Regions from separate parts of the Planococcus shenhongbingii genome, predicted to be linked through region 2. Evidence: a T-box and tRNA genes for the amino acid it is inferred to sense, from the RefSeq annotation. Region 2 holds a T-box; the other holds one or more tRNA genes.
The links. A T-box is a leader RNA that pairs with one kind of tRNA and senses whether it is charged. The one in region 2 lies ahead of alaS (alanine--tRNA ligase), so its partner is inferred to be a tRNA-Ala.
Positions count from the first base shown of each region.

Region 1: it has a tRNA-Ala gene. The T-box ahead of alaS (alanine--tRNA ligase) is inferred to sense a tRNA for this amino acid. The anticodon was not compared.

Region 1 covers NZ_CP129235.1:1,325,468-1,337,125, forward strand. The annotation lists rRNA gene QWY16_RS06545 (16S ribosomal RNA) at 1-46, shown strand, start outside; rRNA gene QWY16_RS06550 (23S ribosomal RNA) at 256-3,188, shown strand; rRNA gene rrf (5S ribosomal RNA) at 3,311-3,426, shown strand; tRNA gene QWY16_RS06560 (tRNA-Val) at 3,436-3,511, shown strand; tRNA gene QWY16_RS06565 (tRNA-Thr) at 3,524-3,599, shown strand; tRNA gene QWY16_RS06570 (tRNA-Lys) at 3,609-3,684, shown strand; tRNA gene QWY16_RS06575 (tRNA-Leu) at 3,708-3,792, shown strand; tRNA gene QWY16_RS06580 (tRNA-Gly) at 3,799-3,873, shown strand; tRNA gene QWY16_RS06585 (tRNA-Leu) at 3,902-3,990, shown strand; tRNA gene QWY16_RS06590 (tRNA-Arg) at 4,026-4,102, shown strand; tRNA gene QWY16_RS06595 (tRNA-Pro) at 4,131-4,207, shown strand; tRNA gene QWY16_RS06600 (tRNA-Ala) at 4,214-4,289, shown strand; tRNA gene QWY16_RS06605 (tRNA-Met) at 4,309-4,382, shown strand; tRNA gene QWY16_RS06610 (tRNA-Ile) at 4,391-4,467, shown strand; tRNA gene QWY16_RS06615 (tRNA-Ser) at 4,484-4,576, shown strand; tRNA gene QWY16_RS06620 (tRNA-Met) at 4,627-4,703, shown strand; tRNA gene QWY16_RS06625 (tRNA-Asp) at 4,708-4,783, shown strand; tRNA gene QWY16_RS06630 (tRNA-Phe) at 4,801-4,876, shown strand; tRNA gene QWY16_RS06635 (tRNA-Gly) at 4,884-4,957, shown strand; tRNA gene QWY16_RS06640 (tRNA-Ile) at 4,975-5,051, shown strand; tRNA gene QWY16_RS06645 (tRNA-Asn) at 5,053-5,127, shown strand; tRNA gene QWY16_RS06650 (tRNA-Ser) at 5,132-5,222, shown strand; tRNA gene QWY16_RS06655 (tRNA-Glu) at 5,229-5,300, shown strand; gene QWY16_RS06660 (isochorismate synthase) at 5,842-7,233, shown strand; gene menD (2-succinyl-5-enolpyruvyl-6-hydroxy-3-cyclohexene-1-carboxylic-acid synthase) at 7,220-8,917, shown strand; gene menH (2-succinyl-6-hydroxy-2,4-cyclohexadiene-1-carboxylate synthase) at 8,917-9,744, shown strand; gene menB (1,4-dihydroxy-2-naphthoyl-CoA synthase) at 9,741-10,559, shown strand; gene QWY16_RS06680 (o-succinylbenzoate--CoA ligase) at 10,621-11,658, shown strand, end outside.
Region 2 covers NZ_CP129235.1:1,617,957-1,629,614, forward strand. The annotation lists gene cymR (cysteine metabolism transcriptional regulator CymR) at 53-469, shown strand; gene QWY16_RS08045 (cysteine desulfurase family protein) at 483-1,616, shown strand; gene mnmA (tRNA 2-thiouridine(34) synthase MnmA) at 1,631-2,749, shown strand; gene QWY16_RS08055 (tetratricopeptide repeat protein) at 2,764-3,423, shown strand; gene recD2 (SF1B family DNA helicase RecD2) at 3,447-5,888, shown strand; T-box leader at 6,146-6,356, shown strand; gene alaS (alanine--tRNA ligase) at 6,415-9,039, shown strand; gene QWY16_RS08070 (IreB family regulatory phosphoprotein) at 9,129-9,395, shown strand; gene ruvX (Holliday junction resolvase RuvX) at 9,398-9,814, shown strand; gene QWY16_RS08080 (DUF1292 domain-containing protein) at 9,828-10,136, shown strand; gene mltG (endolytic transglycosylase MltG) at 10,361-11,485, shown strand.

The sequences.
Region 1 (11,658 bases), 290 kb from region 2:
GTAACAAGGTAGCCGTATCGGAAGGTGCGGCTGGATCACCTCCTTTCTAAGGATTACTTCGGAACGGAACCTCACGGTTCCGGTTGACGTTTTGCGTTCGGTTTTGAAGGTTCACACCTTGGCAGCGATGCCTTTTTTTGTGACTTTCAACAACTTGTTCTTTGAAAACTGGATATGACGACATTGAAACAAACGAAACAACGCAACACAAGTGATGAGACCGAGCGATCGGTCGACTTTCTATGTAACCAACTTGGTTAAGTTAGAAAGGGCGCACGGTGGATGCCTTGGCACTAGGAGCCGAAGAAGGACGGCACTAACACCGATATGCTCCGGGGAGCTGTAAGTGAGCATTGATCCGGAGATTTCCGAATGGGGGAACCCCCTGCCCGTAATGGGGCAGGATCCATGTGTGAATTCATAGCACATGAGAAGGCAGACCCAGGGAACTGAAACATCTAAGTACCTGGAGGAACAGAAAGCAAATGCGATTCCCTGAGTAGCGGCGAGCGAAACGGGAACAGCCCAAACCAAGAGGCTTGCCTCTTGGGGTTGTAGGACACTCAATACGGAGTTACAAAAGCACGCGTTAGGCGAAGCGACCTGGAACGGTCCGCGACACTGGGTAACAGCCCCGTAGCCGAAAAGGCGTGCCCTCCTGAGTGGATCCTGAGTACGGCGGAACACGTGAAATTCCGTCGGAATCCGGGAGGACCATCTCCCAAGGCTAAATACTCCCTAGTGACCGATAGTGAACCAGTACCGTGAGGGAAAGGTGAAAAGCACCCCGGAAGGGGAGTGAAACAGATCCTGAAACCGTGTGCCTACAACTAGTCAAAGCCCGTTCATGGGTGATGGCGTGCCTTTTGTAGAATGAACCGGCGAGTTACGATTGCATGCAAGGTTAAGATGAGAAGTCGGAGCCGCAGCGAAAGCGAGTCTGAACAGGGCGAATGAGTATGCAGTTGTAGACCCGAAACCAGGTGATCTACCCATGTCCAGGGTGAAGGTAAGGTAACACTTACTGGAGGCCCGAACCCACGCACGTTGAAAAGTGCGGGGATGAGGTGTGGGTAGCGGAGAAATTCCAATCGAACCTGGAGATAGCTGGTTCTCTCCGAAATAGCTTTAGGGCTAGCCTCAAGATTGAGAATCCTGGAGGTAGAGCACTGTTTGGACTAGGGGCCCATCCCGGGTTACCGAATTCAGACAAACTCCGAATGCCAGTGATTTATGCTTGGGAGTCAGACTGCGAGTGATAAGATCCGTAGTCAAGAGGGAAACAGCCCAGACCACCAGCTAAGGTCCCCAAATATCCGTTAAGTGGAAAAGGATGTGGCGTTGCTTAGACAACCAGGATGTTGGCTTAGAAGCAGCCATCATTTAAAGAGTGCGTAATAGCTCACTGGTCGAGTGACACTGCGCCGAAAATGTACCGGGGCTAAACGGATTACCGAAGCTGTGGATGGACATCAACGATGTCCGTGGTAGGAGAGCGTTCTAAGGGCGTTGAAGCGGAACCGGAAGGATTCGTGGAGCGCTTAGAAGTGAGAATGCCGGTATGAGTAACGAAAGACGGGTGAGAATCCCGTCCACCGAATGCCCAAGGTTTCCTGAGGAAGGCTCGTCCGCTCAGGGTCAGTCGGGACCTAAGTCGAGGCCGATAGGCGTAGACGATGGACAACAGGTTGATATTCCTGTACCACCTCCCCGCCGTTTGAGCAATGGGGGGACGCAGAAGGATAAGGCGAGCGCGCCGTTGGTTGAGCGCGTCCAAGCCGTGAGGCGGGAAATGAGGCAAATCCCATTTCCATAACGTTGAGCGGTGACGGCAAGGGGCGTATGCCCTGGAGTCCCTGATTTCACACTGCCAAGAAAAGCCTCTAGCGAGGCGGGAGGTGCCCGTACCGCAAACCGACACAGGTAGGCGAGAAGAGAATTCTAAGGTGAGCGAGTGAACTCTCGTTAAGGAACTCGGCAAAATGACCCCGTAACTTCGGGAGAAGGGGTGCTCTGGTAGGGTGAACAGCCCGAGAGAGCCGCAGTGAATAGGCCCAGGCGACTGTTTAGCAAAAACACAGGTCTCTGCCAAACCGTAAGGTGACGTATAGGGGCTGACGCCTGCCCGGTGCTGGAAGGTTAAGGGGAGTGCTTAGCGCAAGCGAAGGTGCGAACTGAAGCCCCAGTAAACGGCGGCCGTAACTATAACGGTCCTAAGGTAGCGAAATTCCTTGTCGGGTAAGTTCCGACCCGCACGAAAGGCGTAACGATCTGGGCACTGTCTCAACGAGAGACTCGGTGAAATTATAGTACCTGTGAAGATGCAGGTTACCCGCGACAGGACGGAAAGACCCCGTGGAGCTTTACTGTAGCCTGATATTGACTTTTGGTGCAACTTGTACAGGATAGGTAGGAGCCTTTGAGCCCGGAGCGCCAGCTTCGGGGGAGGCGTCGGTGGGATACTACCCTGGTTGTATTGAAATTCTAACCCGCACCCCTGATCGGGGTGGGAGACAGTGTCAGGCGGGCAGTTTGACTGGGGCGGTCGCCTCCTAAAGAGTAACGGAGGCGCCCAAAGGTTCCCTCAGAATGGTTGGAAATCATTCGCAGAGTGTAAAGGCACAAGGGAGCTTGACTGCGAGACGGACAGGTCGAGCAGGGTCGAAAGACGGGCTTAGTGATCCGGTGGTTCCGCATGGAAGGGCCATCGCTCAACGGATAAAAGCTACCCCGGGGATAACAGGCTTATCTCCCCCAAGAGTCCACATCGACGGGGAGGTTTGGCACCTCGATGTCGGCTCATCGCATCCTGGGGCTGTAGTCGGTCCCAAGGGTTGGGCTGTTCGCCCATTAAAGCGGTACGCGAGCTGGGTTCAGAACGTCGTGAGACAGTTCGGTCCCTATCCGTCGCGGGCGCAGGAAATTTGAGAGGAGCTGTCCTTAGTACGAGAGGACCGGGATGGACACACCGCTGGTGTACCAGTTGTTCCGCCAGGGGCATCGCTGGGTAGCTATGTGTGGCCGGGATAAGTGCTGAAAGCATCTAAGCACGAAGCCCCCCTCAAGATGAGATTTCCCATTGCGCAAGCAAGTAAGATCCCTCAAAGACGATGAGGTAGATAGGTTCGGGGTGGAAGCGCGGCGACGCGTGCAGCTGACGAATACTAATCGATCGAGGACTTAACCAAATACGTTTGTTCAATGTCGCATATCCGGTTTTGAAGGCGCAAGGCACAAGTTTTTTTCAAAAAAAGCTTGCAATCCCATCGGGGATTGGTATAATAAACCTTGTCTTTTAAAAACCAAACAGTCCAGTGATGATGGCAAAGAGGCCACACCCGTTCCCATCCCGAACACGGCAGTTAAGCTCTTTTGCGCCAATGGTAGTTGGGGGTTTCCCCCTGCGAGAGTAGGACATTGCTGGGCATACATAACGGAGGATTAGCTCAGCTGGGAGAGCATCTGCCTTACAAGCAGAGGGTCGGCGGTTCGATCCCGTCATCCTCCACCATTTTTCTCTGTCGCCGGAGTAGCTCAACTGGTAGAGCAACTGACTTGTAATCAGTAGGTTGAGGGTTCAAGTCCTTTCTCCGGCACCATTCCTGTTCGAGCCATTAGCTCAGTTGGTAGAGCATCTGACTTTTAATCAGAGGGTCGAAGGTTCGAATCCTTCATGGCTCACCATTTTTTCACAATTTCATTGCCACGCGGGTGTGGCGGAACTGGCAGACGCACTAGACTTAGGATCTAGCGCCTTCGGGCGTGGGGGTTCGACTCCCTTCACCCGCACCATTTTTTGCGGAAGTAGTTCAGTGGTAGAACGCCACCTTGCCAAGGTGGAGGTCGCGAGTTCGAACCTCGTCTTCCGCTCCAATTTTTTTGCACCAATAGCCGACCCTATGCCGGGGTGGCGGAACTGGCAGACGCACAGGACTTAAAATCCTGCGGTAGGTGACTACCGTACCGGTTCGATTCCGGTCCTCGGCACCATTTGGTTTTGCAAAAACCGTAGGTTTTCATCATATGCGCCCGTAGCTCAATTGGATAGAGTACTTGACTACGAATCAAGCGGTTAGAGGTTCGAGTCCTCTCGGGCGCGCCATATTTTTTCACCACTCAGCAATTCAGTTCGGGAAGTAGCTCAGCTTGGTAGAGCACTTGGTTTGGGACCAAGGGGTCGCAGGTTCGAATCCTGTCTTCCCGACCATTCAATGGGGCCTTAGCTCAGCTGGGAGAGCGCCTGCCTTGCACGCAGGAGGTCAGCGGTTCGATCCCGCTAGGCTCCACCAACTATATAATAAAGATCCTGGCGGCGTAGCTCAGCTGGCTAGAGCGTACGGTTCATACCCGTAAGGTCGGGGGTTCGATCCCCTCTGCCGCCACTTTTTTAGGACCTTTAGCTCAGTTGGTTAGAGCAGACGGCTCATAACCGTCCGGTCGCAGGTTCGAGTCCTGCAAGGTCCACCATTCATTTTATTAGCACGGAGGAATACCCAAGTTTGGCTGAAGGGATCGGTCTTGAAAACCGACAGGGGAGTCAAATCCCGCGGGGGTTCGAATCCCTCTTCCTCCTCCATTTTTTTCAAAATGTGTGGACTATCATTTTTATTTCTTCTATATTATTGTCGCGGGGTAGAGCAGTTCGGTAGCTCGTCGGGCTCATAACCCGGAGGTCGCAGGTTCAAATCCTGCCCCCGCAACCAAAATGGTCCCGTGGTGTAGCGGTTAACATGCCTGCCTGTCACGCAGGAGATCGCCGGTTCGATCCCGGTCGGGACCGCCATTTTTACATAACAAAATGGGTCAGTAGCTCAGTTGGTAGAGCATTAGATTGAAGCTCTAAGTGTCGGCGGTTCGATTCCGTCCTGACCCACCATTTTTTTGCGGGTGTAGTTTAGTGGTAAAACCTCAGCCTTCCAAGCTGATGATGAGAGTTCGATTCTCTTCACCCGCTCCATTAATTATTATACATATGGGCCTATAGCTCAGCTGGTTAGAGCGCACGCCTGATAAGCGTGAGGTCGATGGTTCGAGTCCATTTAGGCCCACCATTCCGAAGTAGCTCAGTGGTAGAGCACCGCACTGTTAATGCGATGGTCGTAGGTTCGAATCCTACCTTCGGAGCCATACTGGGGAAGTACTCAAGTGGCTGAAGAGGCGCCCCTGCTAAGGGTGTAGGTCGGGAAACCGGCGCGAGGGTTCAAATCCCTCCTTCTCCGCCAGTAATTGGCCCCTTGGTCAAGCGGTTAAGACACCGCCCTTTCACGGCGGTAACACGGGTTCGAATCCCGTAGGGGTCATACTAAAAGAGACATGCATTCTAATGCATGTCTCTTTTTTTGATAAAGTTCAATAAAGGAGTCACTTGATTTTAAAGTGGCTCTTTTTTTATTGCTAATGGCTTGAATGGAACGATAATTCTTTTTAAATGAAGTTTAGCTATGTATGGTTATACCGATTATGACAATGGCAAACACATTACAAAGAAAAACAGCTAAAAAAGCAATAGGTAGAAACCATACCTCTCTAGTCAATACAAAAAAATACTTCTAAAGACAATGCTGCTATCTTTATCATGATTGGCATGACTTTGAGAATCTCTTTACAAAAGTCTTTCAAGGTTAAAAGACAAGTTTATTGAATCATCCAGGCAGCCATTGTCAGCTAAAAATAATTGTGTCGTTCTGTACAATTTTCCCTTTGTATTCACCTTCAATTTCATTGGAAATACAGCAAATGTTGTGCTCAATTTAATAGAAAAGAGTATGATAGAAGATAGAGATTAAAAAGTGAAGCAGATTGCGATTTTTTACGCAACGAGTTTAAAACGGAGGGAAAAAGATGAATCCACAACAGAATTCATCGACAGAAAAATATACGAGTACGCGATATCTTGCGTACAGTTTTTACACAGAAACAATTGAAGTCTCCAGAATGTCGGCGTTGGCATTTTTTGAAGCAGGGGATAAGCATTATCAAGGAAAGCGAATGTTCTGGCAAAATCGTGAAAAGACATTTACCTTAGTTGGGCTTGGACATGCCCATGTTCTTGCTTCACCAAATCATCATGGACGGTTTGAAGAAATCAAGCAAGATTGGCAGAATTTGTGCAGCCAGATTGTTAATGAAGAAGCAGATGTGCAACCCATATTATTTGGCGGATTTTCATTTGATCCGTTAAATGAAAATCAAAGCGAATGGACCCATTTTCCACAAGCTTATTTTGCAGTGCCATCATTTCAAATGATAATTAAAGATGATCAGGCGTATGTCAGCATCAATTTAATTACAAATGAAGACGCCACCTTCAATGCATTTGAGGCTTTGCGGAAAGAACGTGATCGGCTGATCCATGCTGCCCAAGTTATGGAACGGCCGAAATACCAAAAACCGCTCGTAGTGGAACGTACTGAAATTAAGAAAGAGCAATACATGGACTCGATTACTAAAGTGACGGCTCTCATTAAAGCAAAACAAGCCGAAAAAGTGGTGATTGCACGTTCCCTGAGATTAGAATTTGAGCAGCCGCTTTCATCTGCGTCGGCTCTTTATCAAGTATCTGAAGAACAGCCTGAAAGTTTCCTATTTGGTTTGGAAGCACAAAATCAATTGTTCTTCGGTGCTACGCCGGAAAGGCTTGTAAAAGTGAAGGACCGGTTAGCCCTGTCTACATGTTTGGCAGGTTCCACTCCCCGAGGCAACACGGTGGAAAAGGATGAAAAGCTTGGCAATGAATTACTGAATGACAAAAAGAACCGCTCGGAACATCAATTTGTGGTTAACATGATCAGTGAAGTCTTTAACGAGCATAGTTCCCATATGTTTGTGCCAAAAACACCTAAATTAATGAAGATAAGGGATATTCAGCATCTTTATACACCGGTTGAAGGAGAATTGAAACCAGATTCGACTTTGTTCGATTTGGTTAAGGATTTGCATCCTACCCCGGCTCTTGGCGGTGAACCGAAACAGGAAGCGCTGAGCTTGATCCGCCAGTATGAAACGATGAACAGAGGATTTTATGCTGCGCCAATCGGTTGGATAGATGCAAAAGGCGACGGCGAGTTTGCAGTAGCCATCCGGTCAGCGCTGCTGAACGAAAAAGAAGCTTATTTGTATGCAGGAGGCGGGATTGTAGAAGATTCTACATCTGAGTCGGAGTATGCAGAAACTTGGGTTAAATTTAGACCAATGCTTCGTGCGCTTGGAGGTCAATTGAGTGACGAATCGTAAATCGTTAACAGAGTATGTATCAGCTTTTACACATTCACTTATACACTTAGGCGTCACAGATGTGGTCATTAGCCCGGGTTCCCGGTCAACGCCGCTTGCTTACGCATGTATGAAACAAGAAGGTTTGACTGTATACCGGCAGATTGATGAGCGTTCTGCGGCTTATTTTGCGCTGGGAATGGCTAAAGCATCCGGCAAGCCGGTCATGCTGCTTTGCACTTCAGGAACGGCTGCTGCTAACTATTTTCCTGCTGTTGTAGAAGCTTATTATGCAAGGGTTCCATTACTGGTCGTGACAGCAGACCGGCCGCCTGAATTGCGGGAAGTCGGTGCGCCGCAAGCTATTAATCAAATCAATTTATTTGGTTCCCATGTGAAATGGGCTGCTGATTTGCCGATGCCGGAAGAACAAAATCTATTGGAATTCCTGGCTCGCCATCTCCACCGGTCAGTTGCAACAGCAAAGACAGAACCAAAAGGGCCTGTCCATATAAATGTGCCATTTCGTGAACCGCTGCGCATCGACTTTGAGCAGAGCTATGTAAGCCGGGGCGAAATGATGCATTTCACTGGTGAACTTATAATAAATAAAGAAACAGAGGGATTTTTGCAGGGGTTATTGGAACAAGAGAGAGGGGTATTGGTGGTCGGAGAAATGACTGCTCCTATGCCGGAAACCTTTTGGGAATTTGTACAGAATTTGCAGTGGCCGGTTCTGGCAGATCCATTGTCCAATTTGCGTACTAATGTAAAACCGGATAATCAGCATTTGATCATCGATTCATATGATGCCATTTTGAAAAGTGAACAGTTCAAAGCTGCGATGATTCCAGATGTGGTCATCCGAATTGGTCCTCAACCGGTGTCGAAACCGCTGACATTGTATTTAGCCGCAATCAAACCCAAAAATTATGTCGTGTTTGATGAAAGCCCGATGATGCGCGATGCCCAGTCTGTTGTAACCCATCATATCCAAGCGGCAGCAAAAAGCTTATGGCAGCTGCCAATCAAAGCCAAAGAAGAAAATGCCTATGCCGTTAAATGGCAGCAGGCATCAAAATTGTACTGGCAATTGGTGGAGCAGCATTGTGAAAACGAACTCGATGAAGGCGTCTTGGCAAAGATATTTTTCGACGAACTGGATAAATGTCATCTCGTCGTCAGCAGCAGTATGCCAATTCGGGACTTGGATACGTTTTTCAAAACCAACGGACGTGATGTGATGATTTATGCAAACCGGGGTGCGAACGGTATTGACGGAGTTGTCTCGACAGCTTTTGGTGTTCAGGCAGCAGTAAAACGCCCGACGTATTTATTTATCGGCGATTTGTCATTCCTGCATGACATGAATGGCTTGATAGCTTCGAAAATGCAAGATACGGATTTGACCATTGTTATCATGAACAACGATGGCGGAGGAATTTTCTCTTACTTGCCGCAATCGCAGGAAGAGCGGTATTTTGAAGATTTGTTCGGCACGCCGACAGGGATGAATTTTAAGGATGCAGCGAATATGTATGATACTGAGTATGCAGCAGTGCACTCGAAAGAAGAGTTGATTTCGGCTTTGCGCAGCCACAAGCAAAAGCTTGTAAAAATCATTGAAGTTTTTACAGACAGGCAACAAAATGTGGAGGTCCATCGGAAGTTGTGGAACCGGTTTAGCGAGGAGCTGTCGAAGTAATGGAGATTCAAATTTTAGATGTTCGCTACCATCTAGAAGTGTTAAACTTTGACAAGAAATCCACTATTGTTTTTCTTCACGGTTTTACTGGAAGCACAAAAACATGGCGTGGAATTGAGAAAGCTTTACCGGAATATAAAATCGTTCTGATTGATTTGCTTGGCCACGGCCTGACGGATTCACCGGAAGATTCTGCACGCTATACGATGGAACTCCAAATCCGTGATTTAAATCTGCTGTTCGGACAACTTGGATTAGAAAATTTTGCGCTTGCGGGTTATTCAATGGGCGGCCGCACAGCTCTTGCTTATGCATGCACTTACCCACAGCAAATAGAGGCACTGATACTGGAAAGTGCTTCTCCTGGATTAAAATCAGCAGACGAACGGCTTGATCGGCAACAGCGAGACAGTGAGCTGGCGCTGAAGATTTTAGCAAATGGCATTACTTCGTTTGTAGATAAATGGGAAAATATCCCACTTTTTGACACCCAGAAACGATTGCCGGAAACAGTTAAGCAAACCATCCGCGCAGAACGGCTGCATCAAAATCCGCTCGGGCTCGCTAATAGCTTAATCGGCATGGGAACCGGTACGCAAAAGTCTTACTGGTCCCAGGTAAAGCAGTTAAATTTGCCGGTTTTATTGGTAACAGGAGCTATGGATCCGAAGTTTATGGCGATTGCTGAAGAGATGAAACAAGCCTTGCCAAAAGTGCAGCACGGCGTTATTGAAGCGGGACATGCAATACATGTGGAAAAACCTGCTGAATTTGCTACAATGGTAAAGGAGTATTTAAGTTCTAATTATCGAGGAGGAAAATCATGACACGCGAATGGGTTACAGAACGTACATATGAAGATATTAAATACGAAACGTATAATGGCATAGCCAAAATTACGATCAACCGTCCGGAAGTGCGCAATGCCTTCCGTCCAAAAACAGTGCATGAAATGATCGATGCATTTTCACGTGCACGCGACGATTCAAAAGTAGGCGTTATCGTTTTAACAGGTGAAGGCGAGAAAGCATTCTGTTCAGGCGGGGACCAAAGTGTCCGTGGCCACGGCGGATATGTCGGAGAAGATGAAATTCCACGTTTGAACGTATTGGACCTACAGCGTTTGATCCGTGTTATTCCAAAACCTGTTGTGGCGATGGTTGCAGGATTTGCAATTGGTGGTGGCCACGTACTGCACGTAGTGTGCGACTTGACGATTGCTGCTGACAATGCACGATTCGGACAAACAGGACCCCGCGTCGGCTCGTTTGATGCCGGCTATGGTTCAGGCTATTTGGCCCGCATCATCGGCCATAAAAAAGCACGTGAAATTTGGTACCTATGCCGTCAATACGATGCGCGGGAAGCACTTGATATGGGCTTAGTTAATACAGTTGTGCCTTTAGAGCAGCTTGAAGATGAAACAGTAAAATGGTGCGAAGAAATGCTTGAGATGAGCCCGACTGCGCTTCGCTTTGTAAAAGCGGCAATGAATGCCGATACGGACGGCCTTGCTGGTCTTCAGCAAATGGCTGGAGACGCTACATTGCTTTACTACACAACGGATGAAGCAAAAGAAGGACGTGATGCGTTTAAAGAAAAACGCAAACCGGACTTTGGCCAATTCCCTCGTTTCCCGTGATCACCGAATAATCAGAAGCTGTCCTTTTAGGGCAGCTTTTTTTGAAGAAAGGATTTTTTAAATGACTTATCCGAATTGGTTGAGCCAACGCAGCCATTTAAGCGGTGGCCGCATGGCGTTATCGTTCCAAGAGCAGCAATGGACTTTTGCTGAAATGAATGAAATAGCGCTCGAGTACGCTGGTAAACTGACAGCACTGGGAGTTGCAAAAGAGTCTCGTGTCGCCATTTTGGCAAAGTCCAATCCCGAATTTGTCTTTGTCATGTATGGCTGCATGCACGTTGGCTGCGAAATGGTCATGCTCAATGAACGGCTGGCGCCACCAGAACTGGCTTATCAAATTGAAGACTCTGAAGCTGAATTTGTTTTAGTAGATGATGAATTGAAAGAAAAAGTGAAGGATTACAATCCGATTTTATTCAGTTCCATCCGGGAAGCGGTTCCGGCTGAGTTTGAAATTCAGCATGAGTGGGAGAAAGGCCGTACAATCTCCATCATGTATACATCCGGGACGACGGGAAATCCCAAAGGTGTTCGGCAGACTGCGGAAAACCATTTTTCGAGTGCCGTTTCATCGGCTTTAAATATTGGAATCTCCCCTGATGATGTCTGGCTTTGTTCTGTCCCGTTATTCCACATCAGCGGATTTTCCATCTTGATGCGGTCTCTTATATATGGCATGGGTGTAAGGCTGTATGAAAAATTTGATGCTGAGCGCAGTGCCAAAGAAATATGCAGCGGGACCGTGACACATATGTCTATGGTCGGCGTAATGCTTGAACGTATTTTGAGAAATGTGGAAGAAGCTTCTTTGGCCGCATCTCCGCGTTTTAAAGCGATTCTTGCAGGAGGCGGTCCGATTCCGGTTGCCTATATCAAGCGTGCGGAACAATGTGGCATACCGGTTCTGCAAACTTATGGCATGACGGAAACATCCTCGCAGACGACTACGCTGCAATCAGCGGATGCAGAACGGAAGATCGGTTCTTCAGGCAAACCGCTGTTTTTGTATCAAGTTAAAATAGATGGCACAGCAAAAGCTGGAGAAAAAGGAGAAATCCTGATTCATGGTCCTCAAGTAACTCCGGGATATATCGGC
Region 2 (11,658 bases):
GTATGATATACTATTTTGAAGAATAATTGGAATCTGATTCAGGGGTGTAATGATGAAAATATCAACAAAAGGCCGTTACGGCTTAACCATTATGATTGCGTTAGGAAAACATTACGGAGAAGGGCCCATTCCGCTCCGCAAAATTGCAGCGGACTATGATTTGTCTGAAGCTTATTTAGAGCAGCTTGTCGGGCCGCTTCGAAATTCCGGCCTGGTCAAAAGTGTACGCGGGGCTTACGGCGGCTATATGCTAACGCGTTCACCGAAAGAAATTTCAGCCGGTGATGTAATCCGTGTCCTTGAAGGGCCGATTCAGCCAGTTGAAGGCATTGAAGACGAAGCACAGCCACAGCGGGAATTATGGGTCCGCATCCGGGACGCGGTAAAAAATGTGCTGGATACCACGACGATTGAAGATTTAACCAAAACGCAAGACACCGATAACGAAAACTATATGTTCTATATATAAGGAGTCAGTCAAAATGAATCGAATTTATTTGGACCATGCGGCCACTTCTCCGATGCATCCGGAAGTGGCTGATGTATTTTCACAAGCGCTCGGGACTGTATTCGGCAATCCTTCGAGCATCCACGGAACGGGAAGAATCGCACGGAAAGCGCTGGATGATGCACGCCGCATATTTGCGAAAAGCATCAACGCCAACGACCCGGAAATCATTTTCACGAGCGGCGGGACGGAAGCGGACAACTTCGCGATTTTCGGAACGGCTGCCAAAAAGCAGGGAAAACACATTATTACTTCTACGATTGAGCACCATGCTGTTCTCCATGCCTGCGCTAAATTGGAAAGCGACGGCTATGACGTCACGTATTTGCCGGTTGACAAAAACGGCTTAGTGCGAGCAGAAGACGTGAAAAATGCTTTGAGGGACGATACAATTTTAGTGACCATCATGCTGGGCAATAATGAAATTGGGACCATCCAGCCCATTGCGGAAATCGGGGAGCTTTTGAAAGACACCGATGTCACATTCCATACCGATGCCGTCCAGGCGTATGGCGTTTTGCCGGTTGATGTGGAACAGTTGCATGTGGATTTATTGTCCGTATCCGCCCATAAACTGAATGGACCGAAAGGCATCGGCTTTTTATACCAGCGCAAAGGCACGCCGCTCGCTCCGTTATTATATGGCGGGGAACAGGAACGGAAACGCCGCGCAGGAACCGAAAATGTTCCGGCGATCACAGCGTTCGCCAAAGCGGTGGAAATTTCACTAGCAACGATGGAGCAGAAACAAGCTGCCTATCAGGGATATAAAAAAATCTTCAAAAACGTTCTCCGGGAGGAAGGCGTAGAATTCAAGGAAAACGGCATCAACCCTTTGCCGCATATCCTGAATCTCAGCCTGCCTGGGATCGAAATCGAGTCGTTCCTTGTGAACTTGGACCTTGCCGGAATTTCGGCGTCGAGCGGATCCGCCTGTACAGCGGGTTCGATCGACCCGTCGCATGTTCTGGTCGCCATGTACGGCGACCAGGCGGAAGAATTGCGGAATTCGATCCGCTTCAGTTTCGGCATCGGCTTGACCGAAGCACAAATAACAGAAGCTGCTGAAAAAACAGCTCAAATCAGTAAGCGCTTGGCGCTAAAATGAAAAGGTGATTATAAATGACTGCGAAAGCACCACAAGATATACGTGTTGTCGTCGGCATGTCCGGAGGGGTCGACTCTTCGGTTGCCGCGTATTTATTGAAAGAACAAGGCTATGACGTCATCGGAATCTTCATGAAAAACTGGGACGACACCGATGAAAACGGCGTCTGCACAGCGACGGATGATTATGAAGATGTGATCCGTGTCTGCAACCAAATCGGCATTCCGTATTATGCCGTCAACTTTGAAAAACAGTATTGGGACAAAGTGTTCACTTATTTCCTGGAAGAATACAAAGCCGGGCGCACGCCGAACCCAGACGTGATGTGCAATAAAGAAATCAAGTTCAAGGCATTCCTCGAGCATGCCCTTAGCCTCGGTGCGGATTATTTGGCGACCGGCCATTACGCACAAGTCGAGCATATGGAAAACGGCGAAACAAAAATGCTGCGCGGCAAAGACAATAACAAAGACCAGACGTATTTCCTGAACCAATTAAACCAGGAGCAATTGTCGAAAGTCATGTTCCCAATCGGCCATATGGAAAAGAAACGGGTGCGTGAAATCGCACTTGAAGCAGGGCTTGCCACAGCTACGAAAAAAGACTCAACCGGCATCTGCTTTATCGGCGAACGCAATTTCAAGGAATTCCTCGGCCAATATCTTCCGGCACAGCCTGGCTCAATGGAAACGCTTGACGGCGTGAAAAAAGGAAGCCATGATGGCTTGATGTATTACACCATCGGCCAGCGTCAAGGCCTCGGCATTGGCGGAGCAGGAGATCCGTGGTTTGTGATCGGCAAAGATTTGGAAAAGAATATTTTGTATGTCGGCCAGAATATCAATCATGAAGCGCTGTTCTCTGACAGCTTGACTGCAGTGAACTTGAGTTTTACATCTGATACGGCACCGACGGGAACATTAAAATGCACAGCGAAATTCCGTTACCGCCAAGCAGATGTTGGCGTAACAGTTGAATTTAAAGGCGAAGAAGCCATTGTGACATTTGACGAGCCCGTCCGTGCTATTACACCAGGACAAGCGGTTGTTTTTTATGACGGCGAAGAATGCCTGGGCGGCGGAACCATCGACCGCGTCTTTAAAAACGGCGCTCGTCTGGAATATGTAGGTTAATAGGAGAGACAATGATGAATTATAACGAAATCGGCATTCAAGCCCTTCAAGAAGGAAATACCGAAGAAGCGATCAAAGCTTTTACGCAGGCGATTGAAGAAGAACCGAACAATCCGCTAGGCTATATCAACTTCGGCCATGTATTGACGTCTATGGACGATGTAGAGCGGGCAGAGCGTTTTTTCCAAAAAGCGATTGTGCTGGATGAAACTTCGGCTACCGCATATTACGGCCTGGCCAATTTGTATTTCAATGGGGAACGCTATGCGGAAGCATTGAAATTATATGAAAAAGCAGTGCAATACGGCCTTGAAGGAGCGGACGCGCATTTCATGATCGGCAAATGCTTCGAGAAATTGGAGCAGCCGAAACTGGCGCTTCCGTACCTTCAGCGTGCGGTCGAATTAGACCCGGCTGATGTGCAAGCGCGCCTGAGCTACGGCATAACGCTTGCTTCCATGGAATTGTTCGAGCTGGCGGAACCGCAGTTTTTGCAGGTTCTGGAGCAGGATCCGGATCACGCGGATGCGCATTATAACCTCGGTGTTCTTTACGCGGTATCCACAGACCGCGTCCAAGATGCCATGCACCATTTGAAACAAGCTTATACACTTGATGACCGCAATGAAATGGCGCGTTATGCGTATGATATGATTGCTACAAAACTACAATAAAACTGTGAAAGGAGACGGCAGATATGACCGGACAAATTGATTTATTCCATGAAGAAGCACAATTCGTGTTAGGCCGGCCCGTCGTCTCGATTTTTCACAATCCCCAAAATTTATTTTCCATCGCCAAAGTGAAAATCCAGGAAACCAACACCTCCTATCCAGAAAAGGAAATCATCGTTTCTGGCTATTTCCCGAAACTGTCGCTTGAGGAACAATACCGTTTTACGGGGGCTGTGAAAAATCATCCGAAATATGGTGTTCAGTTCCAAGTGAAAACTTTTACAAAAGAAGTTCCGGAAACCGAACAAGGAATCATCCATTATTTGTCGAGTGATATGTTCAATGGCATCGGCCGCAAAACAGCGGAGACGATTGTCAAAAAACTCGGTAAAGAGGCCATCAAAAAGATTCTGGAAGACCCGGAAGCGCTCGATGCAGTGCCGCGTTTATCCGATGACAAAAAAGATACGATCCGCTCGACGCTGCAGATGAACCTGGGGCTGGAGCGAGTCATGATCCAGTTGAATGACTGGGGATTCGGCCCTCAAGTCGGCATGCGCATTTACCAGGCGTACCGGGAAGAAACGATCGATATTTTAACGAAGAACCCTTACCGGTTGATCGAAGAAATTGAAGGAATCGGGTTCCAGCGCGCCGATGAACTTGGCGCGAAACTCGGCATTACGGGAAGCCATCCGGACCGCATCAAAGCTTCGATTCTTCATTTATTGAACCAGGCTTCGCTGTCGGAAGGCCATGTTTATGTCGATGCCAAAACGCTGATTCCGCTTGTTAAAGAAATGCTTGAAATCAATCCGCGAGATGAAATACCGATTGAATTGATTTCAAAAGCGATGATTGAATTGAATGAAGAAGGCAAAGTGGCAGGGGAAAAAACCCGGCTTTATTTGCCGTCGCTTTATTATTCAGAACTGGGCATTGCAACGAAACTGGAAACGATGCTGGCTTCCCAAGCGAAGCGCGAACGTTTTCCTGCCTCGGAAGTGCGGCGGGCGCTTGGGGAAGCGGAAGAACGGCTCGAGGTCAATTATGCCGAAACGCAAGTGGAAGCCATTGAAAACAGCATCAACTCTTCGGTCATGATCTTGACCGGGGGGCCGGGAACCGGCAAAACGACGGTCGTCCGCGGCTTGGTCGAAGTGTATGCCGAACTTCACGGCTTGTCGCTCGATCCAAAAGACTATGCCAAGAAAAAAGAGCCGTTCCCCATCATTTTGGCGGCGCCAACAGGGCGGGCAGCGAAACGGCTCAGTGAATCGACGGACCTGCCAGCGATGACGATCCACCGTTTGCTCGGCTTTAATGGACAGGAAAAAGAAGAAGAAACCGAACGCGATATTGAAGGCCGGTTGATCATCATCGATGAAATGTCGATGGTTGATACGTGGCTGGCGCATCAATTGCTGAAAGCCGTTCCTGAAGATGCCCAGATCATTTTCGTCGGGGACCAAGATCAATTGCCGCCAGTCGGGCCGGGCCAAGTGCTGCGCGATTTATTGGAATCAAAACGCATCCCGACCGTCGAACTGACTGATATCTACCGGCAGTCCTCCGGATCATCGATCATTGAACTGGCCCACCAAATGAAAGTTGGCCAGTTGCCGGCCGATATCACGGCGAAAACAGCGGACCGTTCGTTCATTAAAGCGGGACCTGAACAAGTTCCGGAAGTGGTCGAAAAAGTAGTGAAAAGCGCTCTTGCTAAAGGCCATTCCATTAAAGACATCCAAGTGCTCGCGCCGATGTACAAAGGACCGGCCGGCATTGATGCACTTAACCGCATGATCCAGGAAATGGTCAATCCGAATCCGGACGGCAAACGGAAAGAACTGGTTTTCGGCGATATCTCATACCGCATCGGCGATAAAGTTCTGCAGCTCGTCAACCAGCCGGAAAGCAATGTTTTTAATGGCGACATGGGGGAAGTGGTCGCCATTATGAAAGCGAAAGAAACGGTCGAGAAGCAGGACATGCTGGTGGCTTCTTTTGACGGCATTGAAGTGGAATACCAGCGCAGCGACTTGAACCAGCTGACGCTCGCGTATTGCTGCTCGATCCATAAAGCACAAGGCTCGGAATTTCCGACGGTCATCATGCCCGTTGTCCGCAGCTATATGAAAATGCTGCGGCGCAATTTATTGTATACGGGAATCACGCGAAGCAAAGATTTCCTGATTCTTTGCGGCGATCCGCAGGTGTTCCGCTACGGTGTTGAACGGACAGATGATGTCCAGCGCATGACCACATTAAGAGAACGGCTGCAGCTGCCTGAAGAAGAAACGGCTGCCGCGGAAACTGAAGCTGAAACAAAAGAGAGCACCGTAGCCAGTGAAAAAGTTAAAGAACCGGCCGGCTCGGTGAGCTTGACGGCGGAAAACGCCAACACGATCCATCCGCTGATCGGCATGGAAGGCATCAAGCCGCAGGATTTTCTCGAAGCGTAAAACAAGCGTCCTCCGCGGGCGCTTTTTTTTCGGGGATTTTTCCGATAGAAGCGTATTTTGTTGGCTGCTGGTCGTATTTTAACTTTAACTGGGCGTATTTCGGCCGCAATGGAGCGTATTTTTGCATTTATCGAGCGTATTTCAAAATCACGCACTCTGCATGCCGAAAAATATATTTAATTCACAGAAAGCGCCAGTCCAATCGTCTCTATTGACACAGCAGAGCGTTTTTCTATATAATTCAATCTATATAAATAAACAACACACAGATGGAGACAGTATAAAATCCGCATCCGCTTAGAAAGAGGTTCCTCGGCTGAAAGAACCTTCGCCATGCAATTTTAGAAAGCTACTCCGGAGTGCAGCTAATCCCTGCCGTAAAGCCGCGTTAAGGCGTAATGAGAGACATGGGTGAAAGTTGCCTGTGTAATTAGGGTGGTACCGCGAAATAAAGCCTTCGTCCCTTGCGCAAGCGCAAGAGATGAAGGCTTTTTATTATGCTTAAGGAGGAAGACAGATGAAAACCATGAAGACGATGAAAGCTGCAGACATCAGAAGATTGTATCTCGAATTCTTTAAAGAAAAAGGCCATGACCAGGAGCCGAGCGCACCGCTTGTGCCATTTGAAGATCCTTCTTTGCTGTGGATCAACAGCGGTGTGGCAACACTGAAAAAATATTTTGACGGCCGTGTGATTCCGGAAAACCCGAGAATCGTCAACGCCCAAAAATCGATCCGGACAAACGATATCGAGAACGTCGGGAAAACAGCCCGCCACCATACATTTTTTGAAATGCTCGGAAACTTTTCAATCGGCGATTATTTTAAAAAAGAAGCGATCCACTGGGCTTGGGAATTCTTGACCGATGACCGTTGGATGGGCTTCGAACCGGAGAAGTTGTCCGTGACGATCCACCCGGAAGATGAAGAAGCATATGACATCTGGCTCAACGAAGTCGGAGTGCCGGCTGAACGCATCATCCGCTTGGAAGGGAATTTCTGGGATATCGGTGAAGGTCCGAGTGGCCCGAACTCCGAGATTTTCTATGACCGCGGTGAATCGTATGGCAGCGACTCGAACGACCCTGAATTGTATCCGGGAGGCGAGAATGACCGTTACCTGGAAGTCTGGAACTTGGTGTTCTCGCAGTTTAACCACAACCCGGACAATACTTACACACCGCTTCCGAAGCAGAACATCGACACCGGAATGGGGCTTGAGCGCATGGCTTCGGTTGTGCAGGACGTTCCGACAAACTACGATACCGATTTGTTCATGCCGATTATCCAGAAAACCGAACAGATTTCCGGCAAGAAATACGGGGAAGACGGGGAAGCCGACATGGCATTCAAAGTCATCGCTGACCATGTCCGCACCGTTGCTTTTGCAATCGGCGACGGCGCATTGCCATCCAACGAGGGCCGCGGCTATGTGTTAAGAAGACTGCTGCGCCGCGCTGTCCGCTATGCGAAGAAACTGGGCATTGAAAAACCGTTCATGTATGAATTGGTGCCGGTTGTGGGCGATATCATGAAAGACTTTTACCCTGAAGTCAATGAAAAACAGGATTTTATTATCCGTGTCATGAAATTGGAAGAAGAACGCTTCCACGAAACGCTTCACGACGGACTGGCGATTTTATCGTCGGTTGTCGAACAGCAAAAAGCGGCAGGTCATACGGAAATTCCGGGTGAAGATGCTTTCCGCCTTTACGATACGTACGGCTTCCCGGTGGAACTGACGGAAGAGTATGCGGAAGAAAGCGGCATGGCAATCGACCATGCGGGCTTTGAAGCGGCAATGCAAGCACAGCGCGACCGGGCACGAAAAGCGCGCCACAGCGTCAATTCGATGCAGACGCAATCCGAAGTGCTGGGCAGTATTACAGAGCCAAGCGAATTTATCGGCTATAGCTTAACGGCAGCTGAAGCGAATGTGCTGGCAATCATCAAAGACGGCGAACTGGCTGACAGTGCTCAAGAAGGCGAAGAAGTTCAAGTGATGTTGGACCAGACGCCATTTTATGCGGAAAGCGGCGGGCAGATTGCCGACCGCGGAACCTTGAGCAATGATTTGGTGCAGGTATCTGTGCTTGACGTTAAAAAAGCGCCAAACGGCCAAAACCTGCATTCGGTGCGTGTTGATTCGGGTGAATTGACAAAATCAGCTGTTTTTGCAGAAGTTGACGCAAGCGAACGCCGCCATACGGTGAAAAACCATACAGCGACACACTTATTGCACCAAGCGCTTAAAGATATTCTTGGAACGCATGTTAACCAAGCGGGATCATACGTTGGGCCAGACCGTCTGCGTTTTGACTTCTCGCATTTCGGGCAAGTAACAAAAGAAGAGCTCGAGCAGATTGAACAAATCGTCAACGAGAAAATTTGGAGCGGCATTGACGTCCAAACCGGCTACCATAACTTGCAGGAAGCAAAAGATATGGGAGCGATGGCGTTATTCGGCGAGAAATACGGCGACGTTGTCCGTGTGGTTGAAATCGGCGGCTACTCACTAGAACTTTGCGGCGGTGTCCATGTCGTCAACACTTCAGAAATCGGCGTCTTCAAGATTGTTTCAGAAAGCGGCATTGGTGCCGGCATCCGCCGCATCGAAGCGGTCACCGGCAAAGGGGCATATGAGAACTTGAAAGACAGCGAGCGGACGCTTGAAGAAGCGGCAAGCCTGATGAAAACATCTTCAAAAGACCTGGTCCAGAAAGTGCAGACGTTCCAGCAGGAAATGAAAGGGCTGCAGCGTGAAAACGAGTCGCTGATGGCGAAAATTTCAAATGCACAGTCTTCCGAATTATTGAGTTCTGCACGCCAAGTCGGCGATATTACGGTTCTTTCCACGAAAGTGGAAGCGAAAGACAATAACCAGCTGCGCCAGATCATGGATGACTTAAAGCAGAAGTTTGAAAAAGCGGTCATCGTTCTCGGTGCGACAGACGGCGAAAAAGTGATGCTGATTGCCGGCGTCACAAAAGATTTGACTGGCGGGAACTATCATGCCGGACAAATCGTCAAACACGTAGCAGAACAGTGCGGCGGCAAGGGCGGCGGCCGTCCAGATATGGCGATGGCAGGCGCAAAAAACCCGGAAAAACTGGGCGAAGCTTTGGAATCTGTCTACAACTTGCTCAAATAGGTTTAATAAATACCCAAAATCGTATATAATATAATTCAGACAGCGAGAGCGGTTTTCTCCTATCTAGATCCGAAAGCGAGGTGCTTGTCGTGAGTTCATTTGATCAAACTATGAAATTCAATCCGTCTGATGAATCGATGGAGCAGGAAGTGAAGCAAGTGATGCTTCAAGTCCATGCTGCACTTGAGGAAAAAGGCTATAACCCGATCAATCAGATTGTCGGATATTTATTATCAGGTGATCCGGCTTATATTCCTCGCCACCAGGATGCACGCAATATGATCCGCAAACTCGAGCGGGATGAAATTCTGGAAGAGCTTGTAAAGTTCTATATCAAAAAGAATAATGAGGAATAAGCATGAGAATAATGGGACTGGATGTCGGTTCAAAAACAATCGGAGTTGCCATCAGTGATGCGCTTGGCTGGACAGCCCAAGGCATCGAGACGGTTAAAATCAACGAGGCTGTAGGAGAGTATGGATTTGAGCGCTTAGGCGAATTGATCAAGTCTTATGAAGTCACCCAGGTCGTAGTCGGTTATCCGAAAAACATGAACAATTCAATTGGTCCGCGAGCAGAGGCATCGGAAAAGTTTGCAGCTTTGCTGGAAGAAGCGTATGCTATACCGGTGGTCCTTTGGGATGAACGTCTGACGACAATGGCGGCGGAGAAGATGCTGATTTCAGCTGACGTCAGCCGGAAAAACCGCAAAAAAGTGATCGACAAGATGGCAGCGGTCATGATTTTGCAAGGCTATCTTGATTTTAAAAAATAATGAGGTGACGCAAATGGAACACGGACAAGAACACATTACAGTCGTTGATGAAAACGGCAACGAGCAGCTATTTGAAGTACTATTCACATTTGACTCAGAACAATTCGGGAAATCGTATGTATTGTATTACCCGGTAGGCGCTGAAGAAGATGAAGATGGTGAAATTGAAATCCAAGCTTCTTCATTCACTGAAAACGAAGACACAGACGGCAAAATTGCTGGCGGCGAACTTCGCCCTGTTGAAACTGACGAAGAATGGGACATGATCGAAGAAATGCTGAACACGTTCCTTGACGAAGAAGAAGAAAACGAAGAGCTTTAATCTAATGGAGCAAGGGGCGGAATTGAAAGCAGATTCCGCCTTTTTCTTTTGTCTGGAATTAGGTATACTGATAAGGAGAAACTTCACTCAGTGGCGCTTCTTTATCTTTACGCAGATTAGATGAACAAATCGGGTTTTAACGGCCAGTGGACCTCCGCCTTTAAAAGCGGGGGACATACTGGCCTTTGAAACGGGGGAAAGCAAAAAGCTAAGGGGGGGAACCCGTGGACAAGCAGTCGAAAAAAGAAATAATGTTCGACCGGATGAGTGAAAAGAAAAAAGAAGTGAAAATCGTCCGTCGGATTGTGTTGATCATCACATTGGTCCTTTTGATTGTTGTGGGCATTGCAGGATTTCAAGCCTATAATTATGTGACTGATGCATTGAAGCCGGTAGACCCGGATTCAGAAAAAGTGGTGAACATCGAAGTGCCGATCGGCTCGAATTTGGACAGCATTTCCGCACTGCTGGAAGAAAACGGCCTTATCGCCGATGCGCGCATCTACAAGTATTACGTGAAATTCAAGAACCAGGCTGATTTCCAAGCCGGGACATACGGGCTGCTGCCTTCTATGACTCTTGATGAAATTACCGAAAGCTTGAAAACCGGAAAAGTCTACCGTGAACCGCTGTTCAATATTACGGTGCCTGAAGGCCTGACAATAGACGAAATCGCTGAAAATGTCATTGCCAAAAAGACAAAATTCACTGCTGAAGAATTTTTGGCTAAAGTGCAGGATCCACAGTACATTGATGAATTGATGGTCAAGTACCCGACTTTGCTGACAGATGAAATCAAAGGCGAGAATGTCCGTTATGCGTTAGAAGGCTATTTGTTCCCTGCCACCTACGCATTTTATGAAGAAGATCCATCGCTGAACTTAATAATTGAGCAAATGCTTGAAGCGACAGAGGCAAATGTCGTACAATATCAAGCGGTACTCGAAGAGATGGGGGAAACGCCGCATTGGCTCCTGACATTCGCGTCGCTGCTGGAAGAAGAAGCAACAGCACAGTCCGACCGGCAGACGATTGCCAGCGTGTTCTATAACCGCCTGGAAGCGGATATGCCGCTGCAGACAGACCCGACCGTCATTTATGCGATGGGAGAACACAAAGAACGTTTGTTCAATAAAGACTATCAATTTGAGCATCCTTATAGCACTTACACCAATAAAGGTTTGCCGCCCGGCCCGATTGCTTCAGCCGGAGCGTCGTCCATCCAGGCCGTATTAGACCCAGCCAATACAAAATATTTATATTTCCTTGCTGATTCTACCGGCAAAAATCATTTTGCTATAACTTATGACGAGCATTTAGCGAACCGCGACAAATACATCGGCCAATAAAGTGAAACTGCAATCCGCGGGAGTTTCACCCCCGCGGATTGCTAGTTGAACCAATCGGACTTTTACGGACAGTGGAGCTTCCGCTTAAAAAAGCGGGAGTCATACTGCCCGTTAAAGCGGGATAAAGAAGCCGGGTCTTTTGTTTCTGCTGCATGGCAGTTATAAGGACCTGC